DNA from 2 places in the Streptomyces sp. NPDC007095 genome. Region 1 is predicted to be linked to the other one. Evidence: riboswitches for the same ligand, from Rfam matches in the RefSeq annotation. Region 1 holds a riboswitch; the other holds the start of a gene.

Region 1 (7,581 bases):
CTGTGCACCGTCCGTAACCGTCTGGAGAACTCTCATGACCGTCGCCGTCCAAACCGGCCTGTGGCAGCTCGACCCCGCCCGTACCGTCGTCGCCATCAAGCACAAGACGATGTGGGGCATGGTCACCGTGAAGGGCACCTTCACCGGAGTCACCGGAGAGGGCGAGGTGCAGCCCGACGGGACCGCCCGCGGCACCATCACCCTGGACGTCGCGTCCCTGGACACGAAGAACGCCAAGCGGGACAAGCACCTCCGCTCCGCCGACCTCTTCGACGCCGACCGCCACCCCACGATCACCTTCGCCGTCCGCGACGCCGTCCTCGGCCAGGACGACACCGTGGAGATCAACGGGCAGCTGACCGTGCGCGGCATCAGCCGGCCGCAGCCCGTCACCGGCCGCGTGACCGGGGCGAGCGCCGACAGCGTCACGCTCACCGCGGAGTTCACCGTGGACCGCGACCAGTTCGACATGGGCTGGAACCAGATGGGCATGATCCGCGGCCTGACGACCGTCACCGGCACGCTCGTCTTCACCCGCGCCAAGGCCTGAGCCGACGCGGCGCCGGGGCCCGGGCCCTGCGGCCCTACCGGCTCCGGCGACCTTGGCGTACGCGCTCAGCGCACCTTGCCGTGGAAGGCAGGGTGGGCGTCGAGCCGACGTACGTAGTCCCGGAGCCGACCGTACGGGGCGAGGGACTCCGTCGGGTCGAGTCGGGTCAGGGCCACCCAGAGGTCGACGTCCGCGGCCGTCAGCTCGTCGCCCAACGCGTAGGTCTGCGGGGCGAGTTGCCGGTCCAGTGACTGGAGTGTCGTCGTGCGCGCGAGCGGCGGGGCGGTGGGGGTGACGTCCCGGTCGAGGAGTTCGCGCAGGGCGTCGATGTCCGCGGTGAGGGCCGGTGGGTTCAGCCGGGGGAGGCGGGCGTCGTTCTGGCGGACCGGCAGCCCGGCGAGGTCACGCAGGATGTCGGGCGTGTGGTTGCTCACGATCCGTCCGCTCCAACGGTCGCACAGCGCGGGCGCGGTGAGCGGACCGTCGTAGTGGTGCCAGGTGGCCTCGTACGCGCCGCGCAGTGCGGCGAACGCGTCGGGTGTCTCGGCGGGAAGCGTCAGCAGCGTGGTGGCGACCGAGTCGTGGAGACCGAGCAGCTCCAGGGTGACCGAGATGCGCAGCGAACGCGGACAGCCCTCGGTGAGGTACAGCTGATAGCGGTGCGGCGCCGGGTAGAAACCGCCGGCCAGGCCGACGCCGATGCGGCTGCGGATGCGGTGGGGGCGAGGCGCGGCGAGCGAGACTGTCTTGGGCATGACTCTCCAGGGAACGTCGAAGCCCCCACGGCCCGTTGGGCGGCGGTGGCGGAACGGAGTGACTGCGCTGACGTACGGTCCCGTCCGGATCGTGGGACGTGCCCGACCGGACGGACCGCATGGATCAGTACGCGCTGGACGGACCGCCTGGACTAGTACGCGCTGGAGACCCGCTGCAGATCGATGTGCAGGCGCCTGGTCAGACCGTTCGTGCTCCTCCTGGCCATTCCCATCGCTCCCGTGTCCGGGGCTCGCGAGAGGCGAGACCACGCTTGTCCCGCCGCACCGGCGGAACCCGGTCGTCACCCGGGGCACCCCGTCGCGGTGGAAGGGTTGCCTGTCAGCGGGCCGGGGCCGATAACCGCGTCGAACGGGAGAAACCCGCACGACGGGCGCTGACAATCGTGACCGTCCCCGTCAGTCTCGGTCCGGTCCGCGGAGCCGTCAAGAAGGCATATGCGCGGTCTCACCACGTGGTCATTCCGGCCGGTGCGCGTTGACATTCGTTTGGGGCCATGCCTAACTTACGCCGCATCGGACCGGATCGACTCCGGTGCGTTCGAGGCCCAGCGGGGCGGAATGGTGACGGTGAACGCGATGTACGCAGCTGACGGGACGACCGCTTCGCGGCGCCACGGCTGCCCCGCCACCGCACTGTGTTGTACCTCCCGCGGCGCCCGCTGTCTCTGTCAGGGCTGACCGCTTCCGCCTTCCGCGACGTTGAACGTCCGCACGGCTCAACATCCCTCGCCCGCCACCCTGTTGGTGCGCTGTCGGTGAGCCTCCCCCTCCGTACCCCCTGACATCCGTCTGTCCCCGCGCGCACCGCCGTCGTACGGGCCGCGGCGGTGTGTCCGCATTCGTTGGAGCCCTCCATGAGTGAATCCCTGGGCTCCGCCGTGCCGTTGAGCACGACGGAGCCCCGCCCGGCCGCGGCACAGCGCGTGCTGCCCCTGCGCCACCCCGGCCGCTGGATCGCCTCGGCGATCGTGCTCGTCGTGGTCGCCCAGACCGTCCACGGGCTGGCGACCAACCCCTTCTTCCAGTGGGACAGGTTCCAGTACTGGTTCCTGCGTCCCACGATCCTCGACGGCCTGCTCATCACCCTCGAAGTGACGCTCTACAGCGCTGTGTTGGGCCTGCTCGGCGGTATCCTGCTCGCCCTGGCCCGGCTCTCCAGGAGCCCCGTGCTGCGCGCGGTGAGCTGGGTCTACATCTGGCTGTTCCGCTCGGTGCCGCTCATCGTCGTCCTGCTCTTCCTCTACAACTTCAGCGCGCTCTACAAGACGCTGAGCCTCGGTGTCCCCTTCGGCCCCGCCTTCCTCACCTTCGACGAGTCCCGGCTCGCCACCGACATGGTCGTCGCGGTCGTCGGACTGAGCCTCAACGAGGCGGCGTACGCGGCGGAAGTGGTCCGCGGCGGCATCCTCTCCGTCGACCAGGGCCAGCACGAGGCGGCCTCCGCACTCGGTCTGCCCAAGGGCTACCAGTTCAGGAAGATCGTGTTCCCGCAGGCGCTGCGCTCCATCACACCGAACTACGTCAACCAGCTGATCGGCCTGATCAAGGGCACCTCGCTGGTCTTCTACGTCTCGCTGCTCGACCTCTTCGGCTCGGTGCAGAGCATGGGCTCCACCTACCCCGGCGACATCGTGCCGCTGCTGCTGGTCGCCACCGCCTGGTACCTGATCCTCACGAGCGTCGTGTCCGTCGTCCAGTTCTACGTCGAGCGGTACTACTCGCGCGGCGCGCTGCGCTCCCTCCCGCCGACCCCGTTGCAGAAGGTTCGCGCCGGTCTGCGTGACCTGCGGGCCCGGGTCCGCAAGGAGGCGGCGATATGACCGGCGAGACGCTCGCGATCCGACCGGCCGCCGTCGAGGTGCGCGATGTGCACAAGTGGTACGGCACCCAACGCGTACTGAACGGAGTGGAGTTGACGGTACGGCCCGGAGAGGTCACCGTGATCCTCGGTCCGTCCGGCTCCGGCAAGTCCACCCTCCTCAGGGTGATCAACCACCTGGAGAAGCCCGAGATCGGCCATGTCAGCCTGAACGGCGAGCTGATCGGCGTACGCCGGCACGGCGGGCGAAGCGAGATGGGGGTCCCCCCGGCCGAAGGCCGGGGGAGGCTCAAGGAGCTGACCGAGCGGGCGATCCTGGCCCAGCGCGGCCGGATCGGGTTCGTATTCCAGAACTTCAACCTGTTCCCGCATCTGACGGTGCTGGACAACGTGGCGGCCGCGCCGGTGGCGACCCGACGGCTGAAGCGGCCCGAGGCCCGGGAACTCGCGCGCACCCTCCTCGACCGCGTGGGTCTTGCCGACAAGGCCGACGCCTATCCACGGCAGTTGTCGGGCGGCCAGCAGCAGCGGGTCGCCATCGCCCGCGCCCTCGCGCTGCGGCCCGGAGTCATCCTCTTCGACGAACCCACCTCCGCCCTCGACCCCGAGCTGGTCGGTGAGGTGCTCGCCGTCATCAAGGACCTGGCCACCAGCGGCACCACGCTCGTCATCGTGACCCACGAGATCGGCTTCGCCCGCGAGGTGGCCGACCGGATCGTCTTCCTCGACGAGGGCCGCGTCGTCGAACAGGGCTCACCCACTGAGGTGTTGGACCACCCGGCACACGAGCGGACCAGGGACTTCCTGAGCAAGGTCCTCTGAACTTCCCTCCCTCACCGCACCTTCACCCACCGCCCCTGCACCCATCTCGCCTGAATCCACCACGCCTTCCCTCACCCCACGTCACTCACGAACATCGGACAAGGACAGCCATGCGCACCCTCACCCTCCGCGGCAGACTCCTCCGTGGCCTCACCGCCTCCACCGCCGTCGCCGCTCTCGCCGCAGGGCTCGCCGCGTGCGGGGGCGAGAGCGAGGCGGCCACCACCTCCGACAGCGCGGCCGCCGGCACCGTCACCGTGGGCGCGCTCTCCAACGGCGCCGCGCGGCAGACCGACCTCAAGGTGTCCGAGGTCAAGTCCATCAGCGCCGAGCTGCCCAAGTCGGTCGCCAAGAGCGGCAAGCTGGTCGTCGGCGTCGGCGCGCTGCCCGCCGGGTTCCCGCCGCTGGCGTACGTCGGCCAGGACCAGAAGACCCTCACCGGTGCCGAACCCGACCTCGGCCGACTGGTCGCCGCGGTCCTCGGACTGAAGGCGGAGGTGAAGAACTCGACCTGGGAGAACCTGTTCGTCGGCATCGACAGCGGCAAGGTCGACGTCGCCTTCTCCAACGTCACGGACACCGAGGAACGCAAGAAGAAGTACGAGTTCGCCTCCTACCGGCAGGACAACCTCGCCTTCGAGGTGCTGAAGAAGAGCACCTGGAACTTCGCCGGCGACTACGAGAACCTGGCCGGCAAGACCGTCTCCGTGAGCGCGGGAACCAACCAGGAGAAGATCCTGCTCGAGTGGAAGGCGAAGCTGGCGAAGGAGGGCAAGAAGCTCAACGTCAAGTACTTCCAGGACAGCAACAGCACCTATCTGGCGCTGTCCAGCGGGAAGATCGACGCCTCCTTCGGGCCCAACCCCGGTATCTCGTACCACGTCACCCAGACGGCGAAGACACCCGACCCGACCCGCAACGCGGGCAAGTTCTCCGGCGCGGGCGCGACCCTCCAGGGGCTGATCGCGGCCACCGCGAAGAAGGACAGCGGGCTGGCCAAGCCGGTCGCCGACGCGATCAACCACCTGATCAAGGACGGGCAGTACGCCAAGTGGCTCGCCGCCTGGAACCTCTCCAACGAGGCCGTCAGCACCTCGCGGATCAACCCGCCCGGCCTGCCGCTCGACAACTCCTGACCGCTTCCCGGAGGTCCGACTCCACCATGTCCACCGTTGCCCGACCCACCCCGCCGCAGAGCCCGGCGGCACCCCACATCCTGGACAACGCCGCCTGGGCCGCGCTGACCGGCCCGCACGCCCACCTCGCCGAGCGCGTCGGCCGCGCCGCCCGCTACGCCCTGGACGTCTCCCCGTTCACCGCTCTCGCCGGCCCGGTCGGCCCGCGCGTCTGGGACGACCTCGCCGCTCTCGCCGGCCCGGTCGGCCCGCGCGTCTGGGACGACCTCGCCGCCCTCGCCGACCCGGCCGGCCCGCGCGCCTGGGACGACCTCGCCGCGCTCGTCGGACCCGGCACCGTCACCCATGTGACCGGGGCGAGGTCGGTGCCCGAGGGCTGGGAGACGGTGCAGCACGGCCAGGGCGTACAACTGGTCGACACCTCGCTGCGCGCCGAGCCCGCCCCCGAAGCGGTACGGCTCGGACTGGACGACGTCCCGGAGATCCTGGACCTGATCGCCCTGACCGAGCCGGGGCCCTTCCTGCCCCGCACGGTCGAACTCGGCACCTACCTCGGCATCCGGCACCGTGGCCGGCTCGTCGCCCTGGCCGGCGAGCGAAGCGAGATGGGGGTCCCTCCGGCCGGAGGCTGGGGGAGGCTGCGCCCGCCCGGCTGGACGGAGATCAGCGCGGTCTGCACCGCCCCGGACCACCGCGGCAAGGGGCTGGCCACGCGACTCGTCCGCGCGATGGCGGCCGGTATCAGGCAGCGCGGAGACACCCCCTTCCTGCATGCCTCCGCGACCAACACCGGCGCGATCCGGCTCTACGAGTCGATCGGCTTCACCCTGCGCCGCCGCTCGCAGTTCCTCCTCGTCCGAACTCCGGGCGCCCAGCAGGAACAGACGGCGTAGGCGGGCCGTTGTGTTGAAGAGGTTCACGATGTCGGCGCGGCCACGGGCCCGCCGGGACGCAAGGGCGGAGGTGAGGGACGTGAGAGTCGGGTCCGATCTTCGCGTCATGGTGCTCACCCCGCGCCGCCGTGTACGTCTTTACTCCCGGCCGCACATCGATCTGCAGCGCGTAGCCGGCGCGCTCTGTCGTCCCTGACCTGTCACCCCGCCGCCGCGCCCTTCGCGTAGAGGGCCGCGCTCTCGTACGGTCGACCAGGAAGGCACCCCTCCGTGTCTGCTTCATCTTCGCTGCCCGATTCCTCCCCCTCGTCCTCCCCTCTGCACCTCGCCGTCGCACTCGACGGCGCCGGCTGGCACCCGGCGGCCTGGCGCGAGCCGGTGGCCCGCCCCCGTGAGCTGCTCACCGCCGGGTACTGGACGGACCTGGTCACCGAGGCCGAGCGCGGTCTCCTCGACTTCGTGACCATCGAGGACGCCCTTGGACTCCAGTCCTCGCACCTCACCGAGCCCGACGGCCGCACCGACCAGGTCCGCGGGCGCCTCGACGCCGTCCTGATCGCCGCCCGCGTCGCCCCGCTGACCAGCCACATAGGACTGGTCCCGACCGCCGTCGTCACCCATACCGAGCCCTTCCACATCTCCAAGGCGATCGCCACCCTCGACTACGTGAGCACGGGCCGTGCGGGCGTACGGGTGCAGGTGACGCCCCGCGCCCACGAGGCCGCGCACTTCGGCCGCCGTACGTTCCCGCCGCTGCGCATCGAGGACCTGGACACCTCGGCCGTACGAGAGCTGACGACCGACCTCTTCGACGAGGCCGCGGACTACGTGGAAGCGGTGCGCCGGCTCTGGGACAGCTGGGAGGACGACGCGGAGATCCGGGACGTCGCCACCGGACGCTTCGTCGACCGCGACAAACTGCACTACATCGACTTCGAGGGCAAGCACTTCAGCGTCAAGGGCCCCTCGATCACCCCCCGCCCGCCGCAGGGCCAGCCGATCGTCAGCGCCCTGGCCCACGCGACCGTCCCCTACCGGCTGGTGGCGCGGGCCGCCGACATCGGTTACGTCACCCCGCACGACGCCGGCCAGGCCCGTGCCATCGTCGAGGAGATCCGCGCCGAGCAGACGGCGGCCGGCCGCGCCGACGAACCCCTGCACCTCTTCGGTGACCTCGTGGTGTTCCTGGACGACGACCCGGCCGAGGCCGCGGCGCGCCGCGAACGTCTCGACACGCTGGCCGGCTACCCGTACACCGGCGACGCCCGCATCTTCACCGGCTCACCCGCCCAACTGGCAGACCTGCTGCAGGAGTTGGCGGAGGCAGGCCTGTCCGGCTTCCGGCTGCGTCCTGCCGTCCTCGGCCACGACCTGCCCGCCGTCACCCGGGGCCTCGTGCCCGAACTCCAGCGCCGGGGCGTCTTCCGGCAGTCGTACGAGTCCGACACCCTGCGCGGGCTGCTCGGCCTCTCCCGCCCCGTCAACCGCTACGCCGCCACCGCCTGAGCCGGAGGGACCCACTCATGACCAGCACGTCACAGGACAAGCCCCGCAAGCAGGTCCACCTCGCGGCGCACTTCCCCGG
Region 2 (7,581 bases), on a different contig from region 1:
GCCGGGGACGGCGACTCCGGCCGCCGCCGCCGGCTCGCCGAGGTGGTGCTCGCCGTACGCGCGCAGTTCGGCCGCGAAGTCGAGGATCGCGTCGACCACGGCGTCCGGACCGCGCTCGCGGCCGGTGGGCCGGCGGGCCTGGTGGAGGAGCTCGCCCTCCGACCCGACCAGGGCGGCCTTCATCCCGGTGCCGCCCACATCGAGGGCGATGACATGTCTCACGGGGACAGTGTCGCCCCTTACCCCAGGAGAGGTCTAGTCCACTCACGTGGTGTAGACCTTGTATCCGCATTCCGAGACGGATGCAACGGACGCGGAAGCAAAGACGGACGGCCTCCGGACAGGGGCGGCCGGGGGTTGGGAGAAGTGCGGTGCAGCGGCGTAGGGCAGGACGTAGGACAGTACTGATCGCGGCGGCGTCCGCGCTGGGCATGACGGCCACCCTCGCGGGCTGCGGCGGCTCGGCCGGTTCCGGGGACGTGACCCTCAGGCTCGTGGCCGCCGACTACGGGGACTCCAAGGCCAACAGCTCCCAGAAGTACTGGGACAAGCTCGTCAAGGCGTACGAGGCCGAACACCCCGGGACCAAGGTCGAGGTCAGCGTCTACCCGTGGACGGACGTCGACCGCAAGGTCAAGGAGATGGTCGCGCGGGGCGACGCTCCCGACATGGCGCAGATCGGCGCGTACGCCGACTACGCCGACAAGGGCGAGCTGTACAAGGCCGAAGAGGTGCTCTCCATACCCGTCCAGGCCGACTTCGTCGCGCAGCTCACCGATGCGGGGAAGATGAACCGGGTGCAGTACGGCATGCCGTTCGCCGCCTCCACCCGGCTGCTCTTCTACAACAAGAAGCTGTTCTCCGCCGCGGGTCTCAGCGCGCCGACGACCTGGAGCGAACTGGCCGCCGACGCGCAGGCGCTGAAGGCCCGGGGCGTGAAGATCCCGTACGCGCTGCCCCTCGGTCCCGAGGAGGCGCAGGCCGAGACCATGCAGTGGCTGCTGAGCGGCGGCGACGGCTACACCGACGACGTCGGCACCTACAGCCTCGACTCCGCCCGGAACGTCGCCACCCTCACCTGGCTCAAGGACGACCTGGTCGGCAAGGGGCTGACCGGACCGGTCGCGCCCGCGAAGCTCAATCGCGCGGACGCCTTCGCGGCGTTCGCGCGCGGCGAGGTCGGGATGCTCAACGGGCACCCCACGCTGATGAAGATGGCCGCCGACAAGGGCGTGAAGTTCGGGATGGTGCCGATGCCCGGCGTCAGCGGGAAGAGCCGGGCCACGATGGGTGTCGCCGACTGGATGATGGCCTTCAAGAAGAACGGCCACCGGGATCAGATCGGTACGTTCCTCGACTACGTCTACAGCGAGAAGAACGTGCTCGCCTTCTCGCACGAGTACGACCTGCTGCCGGTCACGACGTCCGCGTCCGAGGCGATGGCGGCGGACAGCGACGACGCGGACCTCACCCCGTTCCTGGACGAGCTCCCCTCCTCCCAGCTCTATCCGGTCGGCAAGACGTCCTGGGCCGCCGTCAGCGCCGACATCAAGAAGCAGATCGGCAAGGCGGTCTCCCCGGACGGCAGCCCGGCCGGGATCCTCGGCTCGCTCCAGCAGGCGGCGACCACGACGGACTCCGCGGGGTAGCCCCGCTGTCGGTGGCGGGAGCTACGGTGCGGTCATGGACGAACTGAGCGGGAGGGAGCGGGGGATCCTCGCCATGGAGCGCCGTTCCTTCGCGGGACCCGGCGCGAAGGAACGAGCGATACGCGAGCAACTCGGCCTCGCTCCCGTCCGCTACTACCAACTCCTCAACGCACTCCTCGACGACCCCCGCGCCCTCGCGCACGACCCGATCACGGTGAACCGCCTTCGCCGCATCCGGGACAGCCGCCGCGCGGACCGCTGACACCGGCACAGGCCGGGGGTGGCCGTCCGGCGTTCGAGGACTGTGACCCGGTGAGCCGTGGGTGCGCCCGGGGGTGCGCGGATAGGGTCGGAGCATGGGCAGCCACTCGGAAATCCCGGAATCCCCGGACGTCATGGAACCCTTGCCGACCCCCGTGACCCCCGCCGGACGCGACGGCCTCGACGCCATCCTCACCCGGCCCGACCGGGCCGTCATCGCGCTCGACTTCGACGGAACACTCGCCCCCATCGTCGCCGACCCGGAGCAGGCCCGCGCCCACCCCGACGCGGTCCCCGCCCTCGCGGCCCTCGCCCCGAAGGTCGCCTCCGTGGCCGTCGTCACCGGCCGCCCGGCCGGCGTAGCGGTCCGCCACGGCGGCTTCGCGGGCGTCCCGGGCCTCGACCACCTCGTCGTCCTCGGCCACTACGGCGCCGAACGCTGGGACGCCCGCACCGGCACCGTCAACGCCCCCGCCCCGCACCCCGGCGTCGCCGCCGTCCGTGCCGAACTGCCCGGGGTCCTCGACAGGATCGGCGCCTGGCACGGCACCTGGATCGAGGAGAAGGGCCGCGCGGTCGCCGTCCACACCCGCCGCGCCGAGGACCCCCAGGCCGCGTTCGAGGCACTGCGCGAACCCCTCACCGACCTCGCCACCCGCCATGGCCTGATCGTCGAACCCGGTCGGATGGTCCTCGAACTCCGTCCCCCGGGCACGGACAAGGGCGTCGCCCTCCTGGAGTACGTCCGTGAGGTCCGCGCCGAAGCCGTCATGTACGCCGGCGACGACCTGGGGGACCTCCCCGCCTTCGCCGCCGTCGACAAACTCCGCTCGGACGGCGTCCCGGGCCTGCTGGTGTGCAGCGGCAGTACGGAAGTCACCGAACTGGCCGAACGCGCGGACCTCGTCGTCGACGGCCCGGCGGGAGTCGTACGCCTGCTGAGGGGACTGGCGGCGCACTGCAGCGCCCCGTAAGGGGCGCGGGGCCGTGACATGTGCGGCTCCGCCGCGTGGGCGCGACCAGCCACAGCGCACCCGCAGCCGACAGACTCCCGACTCAGCCCTCCAACTCCCGCAACTGCTCAAGAAACCACTGCGCCGGAGGCAACGCCGTCCCGGCGGCAGCCAACCGCTTCGTACGTTCCGCCCGCTCGCCCGGCGGCATGGTCAGCGCCGCGTCCAGCGCCCGCGCGGTGCCGACCACGTCGTACGGATTCACCACCACCGCGTCCTCGCCCAGTTCCTCGTACGCCCCCGCCTCCCGTGAGAGCACCAGCACGCATCCCTCGTCGGAGACGACCGGCACCTCCTTGGCGACGAGGTTCATGCCGTCGCGGATGGGGTTGACGAGGGCGACGTCGGCGAGCCGGTACGCGGCCAGGGAGCGGGCGAAGTCGTCCTTGACATGGAGGACGACCGGGGTCCATCCCGGTGTGCCGTAGCGGGCGTTGATCTCGGTCGCCACGCGCTGCACCTCGGCCGTGTATTCCCGGTAGACGGCCAGGTCCTGGCGGGAGGGGTAGGCGAAGGCCACGTGGACGACGCGCTCGCGCCACTCCGGGTGGTCCTCCAGCAGCTGCCGGTACGCCAGCAGGCCCCGCACGATGTTCTTCGACAGCTCGGTCCGGTCGACCCGCACGATCGTCCTGCGGCCCTCGCCGATCTCTTCGCGCAGCGCGGCCATGCGGTCCGCGACGTCCGCCTCGTGCGAGCGCCTGCGCAGGAAGTCCGCGTCCGCGCCGAGCCCGTGCACACCGATCCGGGTGTCGCCGAGCCCGCCGACGAGCGCGTCGCAGCAGGCGGTGAACGCGTCCGCCCAGCGCTGGGTGAGGAAGCCGAGCCGGTCCGCGCCGAGCATGCCGCGCAGCACCTGTTCGGCGATGTCGTCGGGCAGCATCCGGAAGTAGTCGACCGGCGCCCAGGGGGTGTGCGAGAAGTGGCCGATCCGCAGGTCGGGGCGGAGCTCGCGCAGCATCCCGGGGACGAGGGTCAGGTGGTAGTCCTGGACGTTCACCACCGCGCCCTGCGCCGCCTCCGCGGCCAGAGCTTCGGCGAAAGCGCGGTTGTACGCCTCGTACGACGCCCACTGGCGCCGGAACTCCGCGTCGAAGACCGGCTCCAGCGGGGTCTGGTACAGCATGTGGTGGACGAACCACAGCACGGAGTTCGCGATGCCGTTGTACGCGTCCGCGTGCACGTCGGCGTCGATGTCCAGCATCCGTACGCCGTCCTCGGCGACCCCGCGCCGGACCGCCTCGCGGTCGCCGTCGCCGAGCGCCGAGCACACCCACAGGGCCCCCGCGTCCGGCCCGATCGCGGAGAGGCCCGAGACCAGCCCGCCGCCACCGCGCCTGGCGCGCAGCGAGCCGTCCTCCTGGACCTCGTAGGTGACCGGGCCGCGGTTGGATGCGACGAGGATGTTGTGGGCGCCTTGCGTTGAAGCCATGCCTCGAAACTTAGCCCCGCGTGGAAACGCTCAAACGTTCCCGTTGGCCATATGAGGGGTCGTATGTGATCTTCCGGCCGGTGGGGGCTGAGCGCGCAGTTCCCGCGCCCCTCGCAGGGGCGCTGCTACGCCGCCCTTCGTTTCTGGTACTCGGAGATTTCGACCATCGGCGGACGTTCCTCCGTGTCCACCGAGTACGTCCGCGGCTCGAAACCGTCCCTGCTCCGTTCGAACTGGGTGAGGGCCGGGCGGATCAGGTGGCCGCGGGCCAGCCGGAGCTGGGCCGTGCGGTAGATCGCGGCGGACATCCGGCCCAGCGCCTGCCCGTCCTGGTGGCGGTGCTTGCGCACGCCCACGTCGACCTGGGCGAGCGCGTCCAGGCCCACCAGGTGCAGGGCGTCGACCAGCATGCCCAGCTCGATCCCGTACCCGACGGGGAAGGGGAGCTGTTCGAGCAGCGAACGGCGGGCCGCGTACTCCCCGCCGAGCGGCTGCACGAAGCCGGCCAGCTGCGGCCAGTGCATGTTGAGGAGGGGGCGGGCCATGAGTTCGGTGACCCGGCCGCCCTGCCCCGCCGCACCGCCGAGCGGACGGTCGTACATCGCCTTGACGAGGTCCACACCGGGCTCGGTGAGCAGCGGCCCCACGATCCCGGAGACGAAGTCCGAGGAGAACTCCTTCAGATCCGCGTCGATGAAACAGATGATGTCCCCGCTCGTCACGAGGAGGGAACGCCACAGCACCTCGCCCTTGCCGGGCACGGTCGGGATGCGCGGCAGGATCTCGTCCCGGTGCACCACGCGCGCGCCCGCCGCGGCGGCCACCTCCGAGGTGCGGTCGGTCGAACCCGAGTCGATGACGACGATCTCGTCGACGAGGGGGACCTGCTGCATCAGGTCGTGGCGGATGATGGCGACGATCTCGCCGACCGTCTCCTCCTCGTTCAGCGCCGGCAGGACGACGCTCACCGAGGAGCCCGTGGCCCGTTTGGCGGACATGAGTCTGTGGAGCGGGCGATCGGTCACGGACCAGGAGCGATTGCTCAGCCAGCGCTCAGTTTCCTTCAGCACAGTCTGCGGCTCCTCACTGTCTGATCACCCGGTGTCTCACGGTGTGATCCATCTCGCGGTTCGGACGACTATCTCAACTGTCCTGGCCTTCGGTTACAGTCTTGAACAACGCGGATGACCATCGCATGTCGTAGATCATTTGCGGACCACCGCACCACCCGCACGACACAACCGAATACCGCTCATCCAGAGGGGCAGAGGGATACGGCCCGATGAAGCCCCGGCAACCCTCCAGCTGGTTCCTGTCACATTGATGTGGCGAGGCTCCCGGCTAGGGAAGGTGCCAAATCCGTCTCACGGCGAAGTGCGTCGTGAGGAAGATGAGGAGAAAGGGCCTCGCCTCCATGGCTGCGCAGACTGTTGCAAGCACCACGAACCCTGTCGCGGGCGACACCACCACCGTAGTCGGTGTGGATCTCGGACCCGCCGCCGCGCTTTCCTGCCGCGAGTGCGGGCACCGCGTGCCGCTCGGCCCGGTCTTCGCCTGCGAGGAGTGTTTCGGCCCGCTGGAGATCGCGTACGACTTCTCGGCCTACGAAACCGAAGAGCTCCGGGCGCGCATCGAAGCGGGCCCCGCGAACATCTGGCGCTACGCGCCGCTGCTGCCCGTCCCGGCCGACGTCGCCGACAAGCCGAACATCAACCCCGGCTGGACCAAGCTCGTCAAGGCCGACAACCTCGCCCGCGAGCTGGGTGTCGAGGCCGGCAAGCTCTTCGTCAAGGACGACTCCGGCAACCCGACGCACTCCTTCAAGGACCGCGTCGTGGCGCAGGCCATCGAGGCGGCGCGTGCCTTCAACTTCACCACTCTCTCCTGCTCCTCCACCGGCAACCTCGCCGGCGCCGTGGGTGCCGCCGCCGCCCGCGCCGGCTTCCGCTCCTGCGTGTTCATCCCGCACGACCTGGAGCAGGGCAAGGTCGTCATGGCCGCGATCTACGGCGGCGAGCTCGTCGGCATCGAGGGCAACTACGACGACGTGAACCGCTTCTGCTCCGAGCTGATCGGCGACCCGGCCGGCGAGGGCTGGGGCTTCGTCAACGTCAACCTGCGGCCGTACTACGCGGAGGGTTCCAAGACCCTGGCGTACGAGATCTGCGAGCAGCTGGGGTGGAAGCTCCCCGACCAGCTCGTGGTGCCCATCGCCTCCGGCTCCCAGCTCACGAAGATCGACAAGGGTCTTCAGGAGCTGATCAAGCTCGGGCTGGTCGAGGACAAGCCGTACAAGATCTTCGGCGCCCAGGCCGAGGGCTGCTCGCCGGTGTCCGTCGCCTACAAGGCCGGCCACGACGTCGTACGGCCCCAGAAGCCGAACACCATCGCCAAGTCGCTGGCGATCGGCAACCCGGCGGACGGGCCGTACGTGCTGGACATCGCGCGGCGCACGGGCGGGGCCGTGGAGGACGTGAACGACGAGCAGGTCGTGGACGCGATCAAGCTGCTCGCTCGCACGGAGGGCATCTTCGCGGAGACCGCCGGCGGTGTGACGGTGGGCGTGACGAAGAAGCTGATCGAGAACGGGCTGCTGGACCCGACGCTGACCACCGTCGTTCTGAACACCGGTGATGGTCTGAAGACGCTGGATGCGGTGGCCGGTACCGGGCTCACCGCGACGATTCGCCCCAGCCTCGAGTCCTTCCGGGAAGCCGGGCTCGCGTAAGCGTCGTTGTTCGTCTGCGGGCCGGCGGGGGCTGGTCGCGCCCATGTGGCGGAGCAGCGTATTCAGCAACGCCCCGCGCCCCTGAAAGCCCTTACCCGACCGGAGGTCACAAGAATGAGCGTTTCCGTCCGCATCCCCACCATCCTGCGCACCTACACCGGTGGTCAGGCCGAGGTGACGGCCGAGGGTGGGACCCTCGGCGAGGTCATCGCCGATCTGGAGAAGAACCACGCCGGCATCTCCGCCCGCGTTCTCGACGACCAGGGCAAGCTGCGCCGGTTCGTCAACGTCTACGTGAACGATGACGACGTCCGCTTCGAGCAGGGGCTGGAGACGGCGACGCCGGACGGCGCGGGCGTCTCGATCATTCCTGCCGTCGCCGGTGGCTGACCACCTCGAAGGCCGTTACCCAGGGTGAGATTGTTACCCTTGGTAATGCCAATTACCGAGAGTTCATCGAATTGCCCCCTCCGTGAGAGAAGCGGAGGGGGCAATTCT

What was found. A riboswitch is a leader RNA that binds a small molecule or an ion and turns the genes downstream of it on or off. The one in region 1 is predicted to bind S-adenosylmethionine.
Region 2: another riboswitch for S-adenosylmethionine. It lies ahead of thrC (threonine synthase); the one in region 1 lies ahead of ABZ656_RS31555 (putative leader peptide).

What each region holds. Positions count from the first base shown of each region.
Region 1 is NZ_JBEYFS010000108.1:18,090-25,670, forward strand. Features, by position in the region: gene ABZ656_RS31545 (YceI family protein) at 35-550, shown strand; gene ABZ656_RS31550 (glutathione S-transferase C-terminal domain-containing protein) at 616-1,305, opposite strand; gene ABZ656_RS31555 (putative leader peptide) at 1,458-1,538, opposite strand; SAM riboswitch class IV at 1,569-1,715, opposite strand; gene ABZ656_RS31560 (amino acid ABC transporter permease) at 2,181-3,146, shown strand; gene ABZ656_RS31565 (amino acid ABC transporter ATP-binding protein) at 3,143-3,967, shown strand; gene ABZ656_RS31570 (ABC transporter substrate-binding protein) at 4,078-5,103, shown strand; gene ABZ656_RS31575 (GNAT family N-acetyltransferase) at 5,130-5,996, shown strand; gene ABZ656_RS31580 (putative leader peptide) at 6,103-6,192, shown strand; gene ABZ656_RS31585 (LLM class flavin-dependent oxidoreductase) at 6,267-7,502, shown strand; gene ABZ656_RS31590 (NtaA/DmoA family FMN-dependent monooxygenase) at 7,520-7,581, shown strand, end outside.
Region 2 is NZ_JBEYFS010000042.1:3,027-10,607, forward strand. Features, by position in the region: gene ABZ656_RS16735 (ROK family protein) at 1-222, opposite strand, end outside; gene ABZ656_RS16740 (extracellular solute-binding protein) at 432-1,649, shown strand; gene ABZ656_RS16745 (DUF3263 domain-containing protein) at 1,684-1,911, shown strand; gene otsB (trehalose-phosphatase) at 2,006-2,884, shown strand; gene ABZ656_RS16755 (trehalose-6-phosphate synthase) at 2,967-4,355, opposite strand; gene ABZ656_RS16760 (glucosyl-3-phosphoglycerate synthase) at 4,481-5,425, opposite strand; SAM riboswitch class I at 5,605-5,752, shown strand; gene thrC (threonine synthase) at 5,770-7,083, shown strand; gene ABZ656_RS16770 (MoaD/ThiS family protein) at 7,198-7,473, shown strand.